Regions from separate parts of the Pseudogulbenkiania sp. FW507-F1 genome, predicted to be linked through region 2. Evidence: predicted binding sites of a transcription regulator. Region 2 holds the regulator's gene; the other holds the start of a gene.
The links. Region 2 encodes FNR, which switches genes on or off when oxygen is low (the NO sensors DNR and NnrR bind a similar motif). Its sites were predicted from a motif close to TTGATNNNNATCAA; they were not measured.

Region 1 (7,522 bases), on a different contig from region 2:
TGCGCCGCGAGCAGCAGCTGCGGCAGGCCCTCGTCGAGCAGCAGCTGTTCCTGCTCTACCAGCCACAACAGGACCTGCACAACGGGCGGCTGGTCGGGATCGAAGCGCTGCTGCGCTGGCAGCCACCGGGCCAGCCGGTGCAGCCAGCGGGGGCCTTCCTGCCGCTGCTCGAAGAAAGCGGCCTGATCATGGCGTTTGGCGAGCGCAGTATCGAACTGGCCTGTCGCCAGCGGGCGGCCTGGCTGGTGGAGGGCTGGCTCGACAGCGCCTGCCCGCTCTCGATCAACCTGTCGGCCCGCCAGCTGGCCGACGACAAGCTGCCCGGCAAACTGGACTACATGCTGAAACACTACGGCATTCCGCCGGCGCTGATCGAGCTGGAGTTCCACGAAGCGGCGCTCGACCAGCACAACACCAAGGTCATCGAAAACCTGCACTGCCTGGGCATGATGGGACTACGGCTGGCGCTGGACGACTTCGGCAGCGAACTGGGCGAACTCGCCATCCTGCGCCGCTTCCCGATCAGCACGCTGAAGATCGGACAGGCGCTGGTCAAGACCCTGGCCGACTCGCCGCGCGATCAGGCCATCATCACGGCCACCGCGCAGCTCACGCGGGCGCTGGGCATCCGGCTCCTGGCCGCCGGCGTCGAGACACCGGCCCAGCGCGAGCTGCTGCAGAAGCTGGGCATCCCGGCGGCGCAGGGCCACTCCATCGCCAAGCCGATGACACCAGGGGAGTTGGCGGCACGTTTCGACCGGCGCTGACGACCTACCCCAGGGCTTCGTAAGGACCTGTCCGCGCCTCAGGGGTTCGGCGGCCTGCCATGCCGCGCGCCACACGGCTCGCACAGGCCTGGCCGCGTGCCGGGCAGGCCGCGGCAGCGCGGCAGGACGGCGTCACATCCCGAGCCGGTCGCGCAGGCTGTAATACCATGCCCCCATCGTCAGCATCGGCACGCGGAACAGCCGCCCACCGGGGAAGGGGTAATGCGGCAGACGGGCGAAGGCGTCGAAGCGTTCGCTCTGGCCGCGAATCGCCTCCGACAGCAGGCGGCCGGCGAGATGGGTGTAGGTCACGCCGTGGCCGCTGCAGCCCTGCGAGTAGTAGATGTTGTTGCCGAGGCGGCCGGCCTGCGGCAGGCGCGACAGCGTCAGCGAGAAGTTGCCGGTCCAGCCGAACTCGATCTTGACGTCTTCCAGCTGCGGGAAAGTCTTGAGCATCTTGGGGCGGATCAGGCGCACGATCTCGCCCGGGTCGCGTGCGCCGTACACCGTGCCGCCGCCGTACAGCAGACGCTTGTCGGCGGTCAGGCGGTAGTAATCCAGCAGGAAATTGCAGTCCTCGACGCAGTGGTCGCCCGGCAACAGCGCACGCGCCAGCTCGGCCGGCAGCGGCTCGGTGGTGATCACCTGGGTGCCGCACGGCAGTGTCTTTTCGGCCAACTCGGGCAGCAGGTTGCCGAGGTAGGCGTTGCCCGCCACGATCACGAAACGCGCGCTCACCTGGCCTTCGGCGGTACGCACCACGGCTGGCTCCGCACGCTCCACGCTCAGCACCGCCGACTGCTCGAAAATCTGCCCGCCCAGCGACTCCAGCGCCGCCGCCTCGCCCAAGGCCAGGTTGAGCGGGTGGAGGTGGCCGCCCCAGTTGTCGAGCAGCGCGCCGACGTACTGCGCGGTGCCGACGATATCCTTCATGCCGGCCTGATCGATGAGCCGCAGTCCGGTGTGGCCGAAGCGCTCCCACAAACGCTGCTTGGCCTCCAGTTCATCGAGCTGCTTGCCGGTCAAGGCGGCGAACACATTACCCTGCTTCAGGTCGCACCGGATGCCGTACTTGGCGACCCGCTCGCGGATGATGCTGCCGCCCTCGAACGCCATGCTCCCCAGCGCGGCGGCGGCGGCCTTGCCGTGGCGGCGCTCGATCACGTCCAGGTCGCGGCTGTAGCTGTTGACGATCTGCCCGCCATTGCGTCCGGAGGCGCCCCAGCCGACCCGCGCCGCCTCCAGTACCATGACCCGGTAGCCGTACTCGGCCAGGTGCAACGCCGCCGACAGGCCGGTGTAGCCGGCCCCGATCACGCACACGTCGCAGTGATGCGCGCCGCGCAGTACGGGATGATCCGGCGCCGGGTTGCGTGAGGCGGCGTAGTAGGAGTGGGGGTGTTCGAGAGGACGGTCCATGGTGCACCTGTTGCAATCGTTTTCCGGACGGGCCGAGGAAGGGGCACCCGCCTGTCATCACGATACACGCGTCGAAAATACTCGACAATGCGGGCTTGGCCGTTGGCCACAGGCAGAAAAAAGCCCGGCCAGGCCGGGCGTGCGATCGGGCTGGCGCGTCGGCTCAGTGCTGCGCCGCCTCGCGCTTGGCAGTCAGGTCCAGACCGGGGAGATCGGCGACGATGTCGGGATGTTCGGCCAGTTTCTCCGCCACATAGTCGACGAAGACCCGGGTGCGCGGGGCGATGTGCTCGCGGTGCGGGAAGCAGATGTAGATCGAACGTTCCAGCGAGATGAAGTCGGTCAGCACCGCCTCCAGTTCGCCGCTGCGCAGATAGGGCATTGCCTCATGACCCGGCACCTGCGCCACGCCGAAGCCCAGGCGTGCCATTTCGCACACCGCCTCGATGTCGTTCAGGGTATAGATGCCGTTGACCTCGAGCGGGATACGCTCGCCGTCGCGCTCGAACTCCCACTTGCACAGTCGACCGGAGGTCGGGAATTGGTAGTTGATACAGTTGTGGTTGGCCAGGTCGTCGGGTTTCTGCGGACGGCCGTTCTTGCTCCAGTATTCGGGCGCCGCCACGGTGTAGAGCGGCAGTTGCGCCAGGTGGCGCGCCGACAGGCGCGAGTCCGGCATCATGCCGACGCGCACGCCGACGTCGTAGCCGTCCTCGATCAGATCGCTAAAATGGTCGTCAAGGCCGAAGAACACGCGAATCTTGGGGTGACGCTGGCAAAACTCGCCCATCAGCGGCAGGATGAAGTGCCGGCCGAAGGAGTTGGGCAGGCTGATACGCAGGTGCCCGGCCGGCTCGTCGCGGCTCGCCTTGAGCTGGTTGATGGCCGCGTCCAGATTGTTCACCGGGCCGCGACATTGCGCGTAGAAGCGCCGGCCGTCCTCGGTCAGCGTCAGCTGGCGCGTGGTGCGGTTGAACAGGCGGACTTCCAGTTCCTGTTCGAGCCGGGCGATACTCTGGCTGATGGCGGCGGGAGAGACGCCGAGCTTGCGCGCCGCGTCGGAGAAACTGCCGTTTTCGGCGGTGGTCATAAAGACCATCAGTGCCTTCAAGGTATCCATGCGCTACGGATTCCATGGTAGGGCCGGCCCCTGCGGGCCCCGGGCGGGATCGTCCGGCGTCGAGCTGAGGGGCTGACGAAAATTGATTGGGTATTTCTTTAAAAAGGTTACACCATTCTTTGAAAACAATGAAGATTGAAATGATTTGTGCCAGCTCAAGCCCGGCACACCTCACCTGCGCTACGATTACCGCATGAACTTCCTCCGCCCCTTGCTGCTGCTGGTGCTGACCGTGTGGCTGGCCTTGCCGCTCTCCACCCTGGCGCAAAGCGTACCGCCAGAAGCATGCCATGGCAGCACCGCCGCACCCTGCATGGCAGCGGCTGACGCCGGCTGCCGCCACCGGGCGCTGCCATCCGATGCGCCAGCGTGCTGTCATTTTTACGCAACAGCTGCCCATGCCGATGTCGGAGAAGTACGGCGGGTCTCGCCCGGGGCGGTGCAGGTGGGACACGAACGCGGCGGGGAGGCGCAGTTCATCCCGCCGGTGGCCACCCGCCCCCCGGTCGCCTGAGCAGGCAAGCGAATCCCGCACGCGGCGGCCCGCCACCGGGCCGCCAGGTTCTCCCTCTCAGGACAGCTATCGACCATGAATACTCCGCAACGACTCGCCGTGATCGGCGCACTGATCTTCTCCGGCCACGCTCTGGCCGTCCAGGGCACGCTGTACAAGGACCCCAACTGCGGCTGCTGCACGGCCTGGGCCGAGCACCTGCAAGGCAAGGGCATCACGCTGCAGGTGGAGCCGAGCCGCGAACTCGCCAGCGTGCGTTCGCGCTTCGGCGTCCCCTCCGACATGGGCGCCTGCCATACCGCGCGCATCGGCGGCTACACCTTCGAAGGCCACGTGCCGGCCGACCTGGTGCAGAAGGTGCTGCACGACAAGCCGAAGAACCTCGTCGGCCTCGCCGTGCCCGGCATGCCACCGGGCAGCCCGGGCATGGAGGGCATGGAGGGCATGGGCAAGGTGGCGTACAAGGTGTACGCCTTCGACAAGACGGGGAAACGCTTCGTCTATGCCGAGCGCTGAAGCCCCGTTTCATTAGGCGGCTACGCCTTAAGAGTGCCGGCAGTACTGCGTGCGAATCTCCCTCAGAGATTCGCTCAGCGATACGGAATCCCCATGGACTACATGTCCATGCCGCGTCCTTTGCGCTGGTGGCACTCAACCGGCTTTGGCTCGCTCGCCTACTAAAATGGGTCTCCTCCACATTTCCTGGCTGTCGGATGGGTGAAGGTATTCTTCCTTCGCAACGCTGCGCGACCTTGTGCAGTCAATGCCGGACCCCATCGACTCGCCTGGGCGGCGATGGCTTGCGCTCCGCGCCACCCGTCCTGCCGGTCACACCCCAAAAGGCACAGCATGCTGTGCCTTTTTCATTTCTCAGACACAACATGATGCGGTTTACCGCTTGATCCACGTCAAGGGATTCCCGCATCGCGCACCCGAGCGTCATTCCACCATTTATAGTGCACCTCAACGAAACAAACACCATATGTTGAGCCATGACTGAAGCAGCCCGCCTTTCTGACCACCCCGTCGCCCCGGTCGACGCCGTCGCCGCCATCGACGAATACCTGAGCCGCGCCGACTGGCGCGTGCAAGCCAACGCCAACCAGGGCTATAGCTTGGGCGGGCTGATTCTCAACGTGGCCGGCAAGGTGACCGCCAACTACTGGCTCGCCAAGGTATTCAGCGCCGAGGCCGCCCGCGCGCACCGCGAGGGCGACTTCCACATCCACGACCTGGACATGCTGTCGGGCTACTGCGCCGGCTGGTCGCTGCGCACCTTGCTGCAGATGGGTTTCAACGGCGTGCCGGGCAAGGTGGAGTCGCAGCCGCCGCGCCACCTGTCGTCGGCCTGCGGCCAGATCGTCAATTTCCTCGGCACGCTGCAGAACGAATGGGCCGGAGCGCAGGCGTTCAGCTCCTTTGACACCTACCTGGCGCCGTTCGTGAAAAAGGACGGTCTCTCCTACGAGCAGGTCAAGCAGTGCATCCAGGAGCTGATCTACAACCTCAACGTGCCGAGCCGCTGGGGCACGCAGACGCCGTTCACCAACCTGACCTTCGACTGGCTGTGTCCGGAAGACCTGCGCGAGCAGATCCCGCTGATCGGAGGCGAGGAGATGCCGTTCACCTACGGCGACTGCGCGCGCGAGATGGCGCTGATCAACCGCGCCTACATCGAGGTGATGCTGGAGGGCGACGCCAAGGGGCGGGTGTTCACCTTCCCGATTCCGACCTACAACATCACCAAGGATTTCGACTGGTACGGCGAGAACACCGATCTGCTGTTCGCGATGACCGCCAAGTACGGCCTGCCCTACTTCCAGAACTTCGTGAACTCCGACCTTGAGCCGCACATGGTGCGCAGCATGTGCTGCCGCCTGCAGCTCGACCTGCGCGAACTGTTGAAGCGCGGCAACGGCCTGTTCGGCAGCGCCGAGCAGACCGGCTCGGTGGGCGTGGTGACGCTCAACTGCGCGCGCCTGGGCTACCGCTTCAAGGACGACCTGCCCGGCCTGCTGGCGGAAACCGACCGCCTGATGGCGCTGGCGCGCGACACACTGGAGGAGAAGCGCCGCGTGGTGCAGGGCCTGATCGACGAGGGCCTCTACCCCTACACCAAGCGCTTCCTGGGCTCGCTGCGCAACCACTTCAGCACGGTGGGGGTGAACGGCATCAACGAGATGATCCGCAACTTCACCGCCGACCGTGACGACATCACCAGCGCCTGGGGGCACGATTTCGCCTGCCGCTACCTCGACCACATCCGCGAGCAGATGCTGGCGTTCCAGGAACAGACCGGCCATCTCTACAACCTGGAGGCGACGCCGGCGGAAGGCACCACCTACCGCTTCGCCAAGGAAGACCGCAAACGCTTTGCCGACATCCTGCAGGCCGGCACGGCCGAGCAGCCCTACTACACCAACTCCAGCCAGCTACCGGTGGGCTTCACCGACGACCCGTTCGAAGCGCTGACGCGCCAGGAGGCGCTGCAGCGCAAGTACACCGGCGGCACCGTGCTGCACCTCTACATGAGCGAGGCGGTGTCGAGCCCGGAGGCCTGCCGCCAACTGGTGAAACGGGCGCTGGCGGGGTTCCGCCTGCCCTACATCACCATCACGCCGACCTTCTCGATCTGCCCGAAACACGGCTACCTGTCGGGCCACCACGAGTTCTGCCCGCGCTGCGACGCGGAGCTGCTGGCGGAGAAGCGGCGCAGGCAGGGTTAAAGCACCATGCCCCCGGCTTCGGCCAACCTTTTGACTCTTTTAGAAAGGCAACACCATGAGCAATCTGTCCGAACAACGCCATCTCGACACCGTGCTGGACAACAGCGAACGCACCCGTTGTGAAGTGTGGACCCGCGTGATGGGCTACCACCGTCCGGTGGCGGCGTTCAACATCGGCAAGCAGGGCGAGTTCAACGAACGCCTGCACTTCGATGAGCGTGAAGCCGGCTGAGGCGGCGCGCATCGGCGGACTGGAACCGTTCTCGTCCTGCGACTGGCCGGGCAAGCTCACGGCGGTGGTGTTCCTCGCCGGCTGCCCCTGGCGCTGCGGCTACTGCCACAACCCGCAGCTATGGCGGCGCCGCGACGGCAAGACCGACTGGCCGGCGCTGCGCGAGTGGCTGGCGAGCCGCCGCGGCCTGCTCGACGGCGTGGTGTTCTCGGGCGGCGAGCCGCTGGCCGAGGCGGCGCTGCCGGCGCTGCTGGCCGAGGTGCGCGCACTCGGCTTCGCCACCGGGCTGCACAGCGGCGGGGCGTATCCGGCCAGGTTGGCCGAAGCGCTGCCGCTGCTCGACTGGGTCGGCTTCGACGTGAAAACGGAGTGGGCCGGCTACGATGCGCTCACCGGCGTGCCCGGCAGCGGCCGCGCCGCGCGCCGCAGCCTCGAGCTGCTGCTGGCCAGCGGCGTCGCCTACGAGTGCCGCACCTCGATCCACCCGCACTGGCACGATGAAACGGTGCTGGCCCGGCTCGCCGACGAGCTGGCGACGCACGGCGTGCGCCACTACCGTTGGCAGGCGATCCGCCCGCCCGCGCCGCTGCCGACACCATGGCCCGCCGGCTGGCCCGGCAATCACCATGACATCGCGCTGCGCTTTGCCGATTTCACCTTCCGCCAGCATTGAAACCGGGGAGAACACGGCGGGGCCGGGTCTTCCTTGACTCCGATCAAAGCCCTGCCACCCCGCCTCCCTAC
Region 2 (7,522 bases):
GGCTGTCGCGGCTCTACCTGGTCGAGCCCAAGACCTTCCCCAGCCCCGAGGCCGACACGCTGGCCTCCGGCGCGGTCGACCTGTTGCAGCAGGCGGTGGTGGTCGACACGTTGGCCGAAGCCTTGTCCGGCGTCACCGTGGCCTGCGCCCTGACCAGCCGCCGCCGCGAGCTGACCACGCCGCTCTCCACTCCGCGCGAAACCACGCCGGAGCTGGTGGCGCGCGCGCGCGACGGCGAACAAGTGGCGCTGGTGTTCGGCAACGAGACCTTCGGCCTGTCGATCGACGAGGTCGAGCTGTGCAACCGGCTGGTGACCATTCCCGGCAACCCCGAGTATTTCTCGCTCAACCTGGCGATGGCGGTACAGGTGATGACCTACGAGCTGTTCAGCCACACCGGCGTCGACGTCGATTACCTGCGTCCGGAAGGGGAGAGCGCGACGCGCGACGAGGTGGAGGGCTTCTGCGGCCACCTCGACCAGACCCTGGCCGATATCGGCTACTACGAGCGGCGCAACGGCGAGCGCCTGATGCGCCGCCTGCGTACCCTGTTCAACCGCGCCAACCTGCTGCGCGAGGAAATCGACATCCTGCGCGGCTTCCTCAAGCAGGTGCAGCGCGTGGCCCAGCGCGATGACGGCCGCCGCCAGCAGTAGCACTTTCTACCTGCCCTACGCGCACCCGGCGGTGCGCGACCTGGCCTTTCTACTGACGGCGCCGGCGCCGTGGCTGACCGGCGCCGACATTCTGCCCGAGCGCCTGCTGGGCGACGCCGGACCGGGACTGTTGGCCGAACTCGACCGCGCCCCGGCGGCGCTAGTGGCCTGGCTCGCCGCCCGTCCCACCACCCGCCTTGGTCGCTACGCCGAAAACCTGCTGGCGTTCTGGTTCGAGCTCGCGCCGCACATCGAGTGCGTGGCGGCCAATCTGCAGGTGCAGAATGGCGAGCTGCGCACCATTGGCGAATTCGACTTCCTGCTGCGCATCGACGGCGAGCCGTGGCACCTCGAAACCGCCAGCAAGTTCTACCTGATGCTGGGCGAAGGGCGCCATACCCTGGTCGGCCCCAGCCTGCGCGATGCCTGGGCGCTGAAGGCGGCCAAGTTGCAGGATCAGCTCGCGCTGTCGCGCCACGCGGCGGCGCAACCCTTGTTGCCGCCCGGCTTCGTCGGCTGCCGCACCGCGGCCAGGCTGGCGGGCTGGCTGTTCTATCCCCATGCCGTGCTGCTCGAGCCGCCGCTGGCCCCCGACCTCCTCACCGGCTGGGCGCGCCCGCTGCTGGCGCCGTGGCCGCGGCGCTCGCTGGCGTCGCGCTGGGTGTGGCTGCCGCGCTTGCGCTGGCTGGCGCCGGCGCGGGTGGACGAGGCCGAGACGCTGGACGAGGACGCGCTGCGCCGCCACCTGGCGGCGGCAGAGGCGCCACAGCTGGTGGCCGAGGTCTTGCCGTTGGGGGGCGGGGACTGGGAGGAAGTGGCGCGCGGTTTTGTCTGCCCGCCGAACTGGCCGCCGCCGGCGCGACTGGCCGAGTTGCTCGACACGGTGCAGGAACTGACCAATGGCAAGGCGGGAAGCGGGGGGCGCTGAACGCCATTCATGCCGCGGTGGCCGGTGGGCCGCCCGCTGACGCTAGGACCGCGGGGGCGCGGAAGGGCTCAGAACCTGTTTACGATCTGCTGCGCTTCGGCGATACGGCGTTAAAAACGACTTTGGAATGCTCATTTACTACTTGTAAACTCCGCATCCTCAGCTGTTTTTGCCTTGTCTCGCTCTAGCTCGCGAGATCGTAAACAGGTTCTCAGTGGTTCGGCGTCGGGTGGGCGTTGGCGCAGCCGGCGACCAACTGCTTGAGCTGCTCGGGCTGCTCCAGCTGGATGTGCTTGTGGTCCACCGCGATCCAGCCCTGCTGCTGGAACTTGGACAGGGTGCGGCTCACCGTCTCCAGCTTGAGCCCCAGGAAGCTGCCGATCTCCTCGCGGCTCATGCGCAGGATGAAGTCGTTGGCGGCGAAACCGCGTACCGTCAGGCGCTGCGACAGGTTGATGAGGAAGGCGGCCAGCCGTTCCTCCGCCTTCATATTGCCCAGCAGCATCATCACGTTGTGATCGCGCACGATCTCGCGGCTCATCAGCCGGTAGAAGTGGTGTTGCAGCGAGGGAATCTCCAGCGCCAGGTTCTGCATGCGGCTGAACGGCAGCTCGCACACCTCGCTGTCTTCCAGCGCGACGGCGTTGCAGCCGTGCACGTTGGCCGAAATCCCGTCCAGTCCCATCAGTTCGCCCGACATGTGAAAGCCGGTGACCTGCTCGCGCCCGTCCTGGCTGGAGATGCAGGTCTTGAAGAAACCGGTACGTACCGCGTACAGTGACTTGAAGCCCTCGCCGTTGCGAAACAGCGCTTCGCCACGTTTCAGGCGCCGGCTCTGGCGGATCACCGCATCCAGTCGCGTCATTTCCTCACGGTTCAGACCCAGGGGCAGACACAATTCGCGCAGCGTGCAGTTGGAGCAGGAGACCTTGAGGGCTTGCAGGGGAACAACAGTCGAGTCAGTCATGCGGCATGTCCGCTTCTGTTAAGTAAGCCTTGATGTTGGTCAAAGCGTTGGGCCTTGATGTCGGTCAAAGCGTTTCTGGGAGGTTTGCCGCAAATTTACCAGTCCACCACTGGTTTTTCCATCGCGAGACATCATGAACACCACCCACCCACCGTTTTCGCCCACACGTTGCGAGTTCGACCGCGCCCTGATTGCCCGTCTCGACGGCGCCGGCCCGCGTTATACCTCGTACCCGACCGCAGACCGCTTCACCGACGACTTCAGCGCCAAGGACTACCGTCACTGGCTGCAGCAGCGCAAGATCGGCGCCAACAGCCGTCCGATCTCGCTCTACGTGCATCTGCCGTTCTGCAATACCGTGTGCTATTACTGCGGCTGCAACAAGATCATCACCAAGGACAAGAGCCGCGCCGACCGCTACCTCGATTACCTGGAGAAGGAAGTCGGCCTGGTGGCCGACGTGCTGGGGCAGCGCGAAAAAGTGATCCAGCTGCACTTCGGCGGTGGCACCCCGACCTTCCTGTCGGATGAACAGCTGGAACGGCTGATGGGGATACTCCGGACCCGCTTCGAATTCTTGGCGGAGGGAGAATATTCCATTGAGATAGATCCGCGCAAGGTGACGCGCGACACCGTGCTGCATCTGGCGCGCCTGGGCTTCAACCGGATGAGTGTCGGGGTGCAGGATTTCGAGCCGCGCGTGCAGCAGGCGGTCAACCGCATCCAGAGCGAAGAAGAGACGCGCGTGGTGATCGACGCCGCGCGCGAGGCCGGCTTCCGCTCGGTAAGCGTCGATCTGATCTACGGCCTGCCGCTGCAGACCCAGGAGTCGGTGGCGGCCACGGTCGACAAGGTCATCGCCATGGGGCCGGACCGCATCGCGCTCTATAACTACGCCCATCTGCCGACGGTGTTCATGCCGCAGCGGCGCATCAACGAGGCCGACCTGCCGCTGCCGCCGGTCAAGCTCGACATCCTGCAGCACTCGGTGGAACAGCTGGCCGCCGCCGGCTACGTGTTCATCGGCATGGACCACTTCGCCAAGCCGGAGGACGACCTCACCGTGGCGCTGCGCCAGGGCCGGCTGCAGCGCAATTTCCAGGGCTACTCCACGCACGCCGACTGCGACATGATCGGCTTCGGCGTGTCCTCCATCGGCAAGGTCGGCCCCTGTTACAGCCAGAACGAGAAGGATCTCGAGAGCTACTACGCCGCACTCGACGAAAACCGCCTGCCGGTGCTGCGCGGCATGGTGCTGGACGGCGACGACATCCTGCGCCGCTCCATCATCCAGGCGCTGATGTGCCGCTTCGCGCTGTCGGTGGAAGCCATCGAGCAGGTGCACGGCATCAACTTCGCCGAGTACTTTGCCGCCGAGATGCCGGCCATCCGCGAGTTCCAGCAGCAGGGCCTGCTCACTTTCGACGGCGACTTCCTGATGGTTGAGCCCAAAGGCCGCTTCCTGATCCGCAACATCGCCATGGCTTTCGACCGCCACCTGCGCGAGCGCCAGACCAAGGCGCGCTACTCGCGCACCATCTGATCCTTTCCCTTCCCGCCACGGCCGCCTTGCGGTCGTGGCGCGCTCTTGCCGCGGCTCTTCGTTGCGCCGCGACGACGTCGCCCCGTGTCAGCCGATGCGCCGCCACAGCCGCATCGTGCTTTTTCTCCCGACTTCCGCACCGTGCTCTTGCAGCCAGGCCTGCGCCCGCTCGCGCCCGGCGGCAAACAACTGCTGCACCAGGCCGTGATGCGGCGTGAGCTTGCTCAGGCTGTCGAGCGCGCCGGTGGTAGCGTCCGCATCGATATGGTGCAGGCGCAGCTGGCGCAGGTGTCGCTCCAGGCGGCCCAGGCCGAACAGACTTCTGCCGGCTTCGCGCTTGGCGATGGCCAGCCCTTGCAACTCGGTATGCAGCGACGAGCCGAAGCTGATGTCGTTGAGGCGGCGCTCGACCGCGCCGGCACGCCCAGGCGTCTCCTCCCACTGTTGCGGCACCAGCGTCACCAGCACGATATCGCGGGCGCGCCCCTGGTAGGCCAGCGGAAACAGCGGCGGGTTGGCGGTGAGGCCGCCGTCCCAGTAGGCTTCGCCGTCGATGTGTACGGTGTGGTGCAGCTGCGGCAGGCAGGCGGAAGCCAGCAGGTGCTCCACGCTCAGCTCGTGGGCATGGAACAGCTTGAGGCGTCCGCTGTTGACGTGGGTCGCGGCGATGAACAGCTGGATCGGGGTGGTGCGCAGCCGGGCGAAGTCGATGCTGCTGGCGATCAGCTCGCGCAGCGGGTTGTAGTCGAACGGGTTGAGCTGGTCCGAGGTCAGGAAGTGCGACAGCTGCAGCAGCCCTTGCAGCGCCACGGGCGGGGCGTGCGCCGCCGGCCAGGGGTAGAGCGCCGACAGCCGTTGCCAGAACTGTCCCAGCGCCTCGCGCGCGCCGTCGTAACCACCCTCCATCCAGCCGTAGGCCAGCAGCGCCGCGTTCATGGCGCCGGCACTGGCGCCGCTCAGCGCGGCGGGGTGATAGCGGCGTGTTTCCAGCAGCCTGTCCAGTACGCCCCAGGTAAAGGCGCCGTGCGCGCCGCCGCCTTGCAAGGCCAAGGCGATCTCAGTGGTCTTCATGGGTGTTCCCTTTCTCGAAGAAGCCAGCCTGCTACAGGCTAGAGCCGTTCTGTTGCGGGGATGTGTTGCCGGGGAATCTGCAACGCTGGGTGAGAGGTGGCGGGGCCGCTCAGGTGGCCATGGCATGACGCCGACCCGGTTTAGGCAAGCAAACTTCCGGCCATGTTCCGCAGAGGGGGCGATGTGTGGGGGATGCCGGCAGGGCAAAGTACGGCGGCAGACGTGGCCAGGCCGTCCCGGGCGATCGCCGCGGCCCGGTGGCGGGGAGAGCACAGGGCCAGAGCGGCCGATGGAGGGCGGGGAGAGCGGTGTCCAGTGCGGTGTCGCGCGGAGCGGCGCCGTGCCAGCGTCGAACCACCGGATAGGGCGGCGGAGGGCGTTAGGAGACGGTGCCCGGCTCCAGCGGACGGGGCCGGCGGTGCAGGCGGACGATGGCCTCGCCGGTCGGCGCGGCGACGGCGGAGGCCAGCGTGAAGCGGTTGAGCGCCTCGAAGAAGGCGGTGAGGCCGACGTCCAGCGCCGACTTGAGCTGGCAGCCGCTGCGCAGCGCGCAGGGCGGCTCGGCGCAGTCGATCAGGTCACTCATGCCTTCCAGGGTGCGGATGACGTCGCCCAGCCGGTAGTGATCGGCCGGGCGCGCCAGCGCCAGCCCGCCGCCCTTGCCTCGGGTGGTGACCAGCCAGCCCTGCTGCGCCATGAAGTGCACTACCTTGACCAGGTGGTTGCGCGACACGGCGAAGCGCTCGGCGATTTCCGGGATGGTGACCGGGGTGTCGCGTTCGCGGTGGGTCAGGTACATCAATACCCTGAGGCCGAGGTCGGTGAAGCGGGTCAACTGCATGATTCGTTCTGTCTCGAGTGATGCGGGCAGGATACCCCTCCCACCCGCGCGGCACAATCAGCCGGCTATGGTATGCGAGCCGAACACTTCGTAGTGGATGCGCCCGCCGTCCACCCCGGCCGCCAGCAGCCAGTCGCGCTGCGCCAGCATGAACGCCAAGGGGCCGCACAGGTAGTAGTCGGCATCCGGCAGCAGTACCTGCTCGCGCACAGCGCCCAGGTCGACGCGGCCTTGCTGGTCGTAGTCTTCGCCCAGGCGGTCTTCGGCACCCACTTCTTCGTAGAACACCACCTTGCTGACATTGTCGCATTCCGCCGCCAGCTGGTTGACGTGGCGCTTCATGGCGTGCACCGCACCGTTGCGACAGCCGTGGACGAAGGCGACGCGGCGCGGGCTTCGCGTCAGCACCAGATGGTTGAGCATGGCGAGCATCGGCGTCACGCCAACCCCGCCGCTGATCAGCACGACCGGGGTGCTGCGTTCTTCGTGCAGGAAGAAGTCGCCACCCGGCGGGGCCAGTTCGAGCTGGTCGCCTTCGTGCACGGTGTCGTGCAGCAGGTTGGAGATGCGTCCGGCCGGGGTGCTACCGTTGCCGGGTTCGCGCTTGACCGAGATGCGCAGGTAATCCTGGCCCGGTGCGTCCGACAGGCTGTACTGGCGCGGCTGCAGCAACCCCAGTTCCGGCACGAAACGCTTCAGCGTGATGTACTGGCCGGGACGGAAGCCGGGCACCGCGCCCTTGTCGGACGGGGAGAGGTAGAACGAGGTGATCTCACTGCTTTCCGCCACCTTGCGGGTGACGGTGAAGCTGCGCACGCCGGACCAGCCGCCGCGGCTCAGCGCGCCGTCGGTGTAGAGCTGTTGTTCCGCCCCGATCAGCAGGTCGGCAAGCTGGCCGTAGGCCAGGCGCCAGGCTTCCAGCAACTCGTCGCTGGCGGCTTCGCCCAGTACTTCGCTGATCGAGGACAGCAGGTGATGGCCGACGATCGGATAGTGCTCAGCACGGATGCCCAGGCCGACGTGCTTGTGGGCGATGCGCATTACCACCGGCGCCAGGACCGAAGGATCGTCGATGTGTTCGGCGTAGCCCAGTACCGCCAGCGCCAGCGCCTGCTGCTGCTGGCCGGCCTCCTGTTTGGCCTGGTTGAACACGTGCTTGAGTTCCGGGTTGTGGCTGAACATGCGGCGGTAGAAATGGCTGGTCAGGGCGACGCCGTGTTCGCGCAGAACCGGTACGGTGGCTTTGACGAGTTCGCGGTGCTGGCTGCTGAGCATGTGAAGTCCTTATAAGTTGTCAAAAAAATACATCTTATCGGCGATACCTATATCAGCATGTTCTGATACTAGACGCGCCGCCACTAAAGATGTATCAATAGTACATGTTTAAAAAGGGTGCTGTCACCTGGCACGTGCAGCGCCGTCGGCAAAAGGTGCGAATCATGCAACAAGGAATGGAACGTATTGCCCTGGTCACCATGCTGGTGTCGTTGTCGGTGTTCAGCGTCGGGGTCTACAC

Region 1: a site for FNR is predicted at 4,719-4,732, ahead of AC3WG5_RS00960 (ribonucleoside triphosphate reductase). Genes of this name have one in related genera too.

Annotation. Positions count from the first base shown of each region.
Region 1 is NZ_JBYSWM010000001.1:199,768-207,289, forward strand. It holds gene AC3WG5_RS00935 (GGDEF/EAL domain-containing response regulator) at 1-767, shown strand, start outside; gene AC3WG5_RS00940 (NAD(P)/FAD-dependent oxidoreductase) at 900-2,186, opposite strand; gene AC3WG5_RS00945 (LysR family transcriptional regulator) at 2,350-3,306, opposite strand; gene AC3WG5_RS00950 (hypothetical protein) at 3,500-3,820, shown strand; gene AC3WG5_RS00955 (DUF411 domain-containing protein) at 3,896-4,336, shown strand; gene AC3WG5_RS00960 (ribonucleoside triphosphate reductase) at 4,813-6,546, shown strand; gene nrdD (anaerobic ribonucleoside-triphosphate reductase) at 6,602-6,778, shown strand; gene AC3WG5_RS00970 (anaerobic ribonucleoside-triphosphate reductase activating protein) at 6,759-7,451, shown strand.
Region 2 is NZ_JBYSWM010000007.1:151,797-159,318, reverse strand. It holds gene AC3WG5_RS06745 (RNA methyltransferase) at 1-656, shown strand, start outside; gene AC3WG5_RS06740 (DUF1853 family protein) at 634-1,584, shown strand; gene fnr (fumarate/nitrate reduction transcriptional regulator Fnr) at 1,796-2,551, opposite strand; gene hemN (oxygen-independent coproporphyrinogen III oxidase) at 2,685-4,094, shown strand; gene AC3WG5_RS06725 (patatin-like phospholipase family protein) at 4,182-5,165, opposite strand; gene AC3WG5_RS06720 (RrF2 family transcriptional regulator) at 5,545-6,006, opposite strand; gene hmpA (NO-inducible flavohemoprotein) at 6,064-7,281, opposite strand; gene AC3WG5_RS06710 (hypothetical protein) at 7,446-7,522, shown strand, end outside.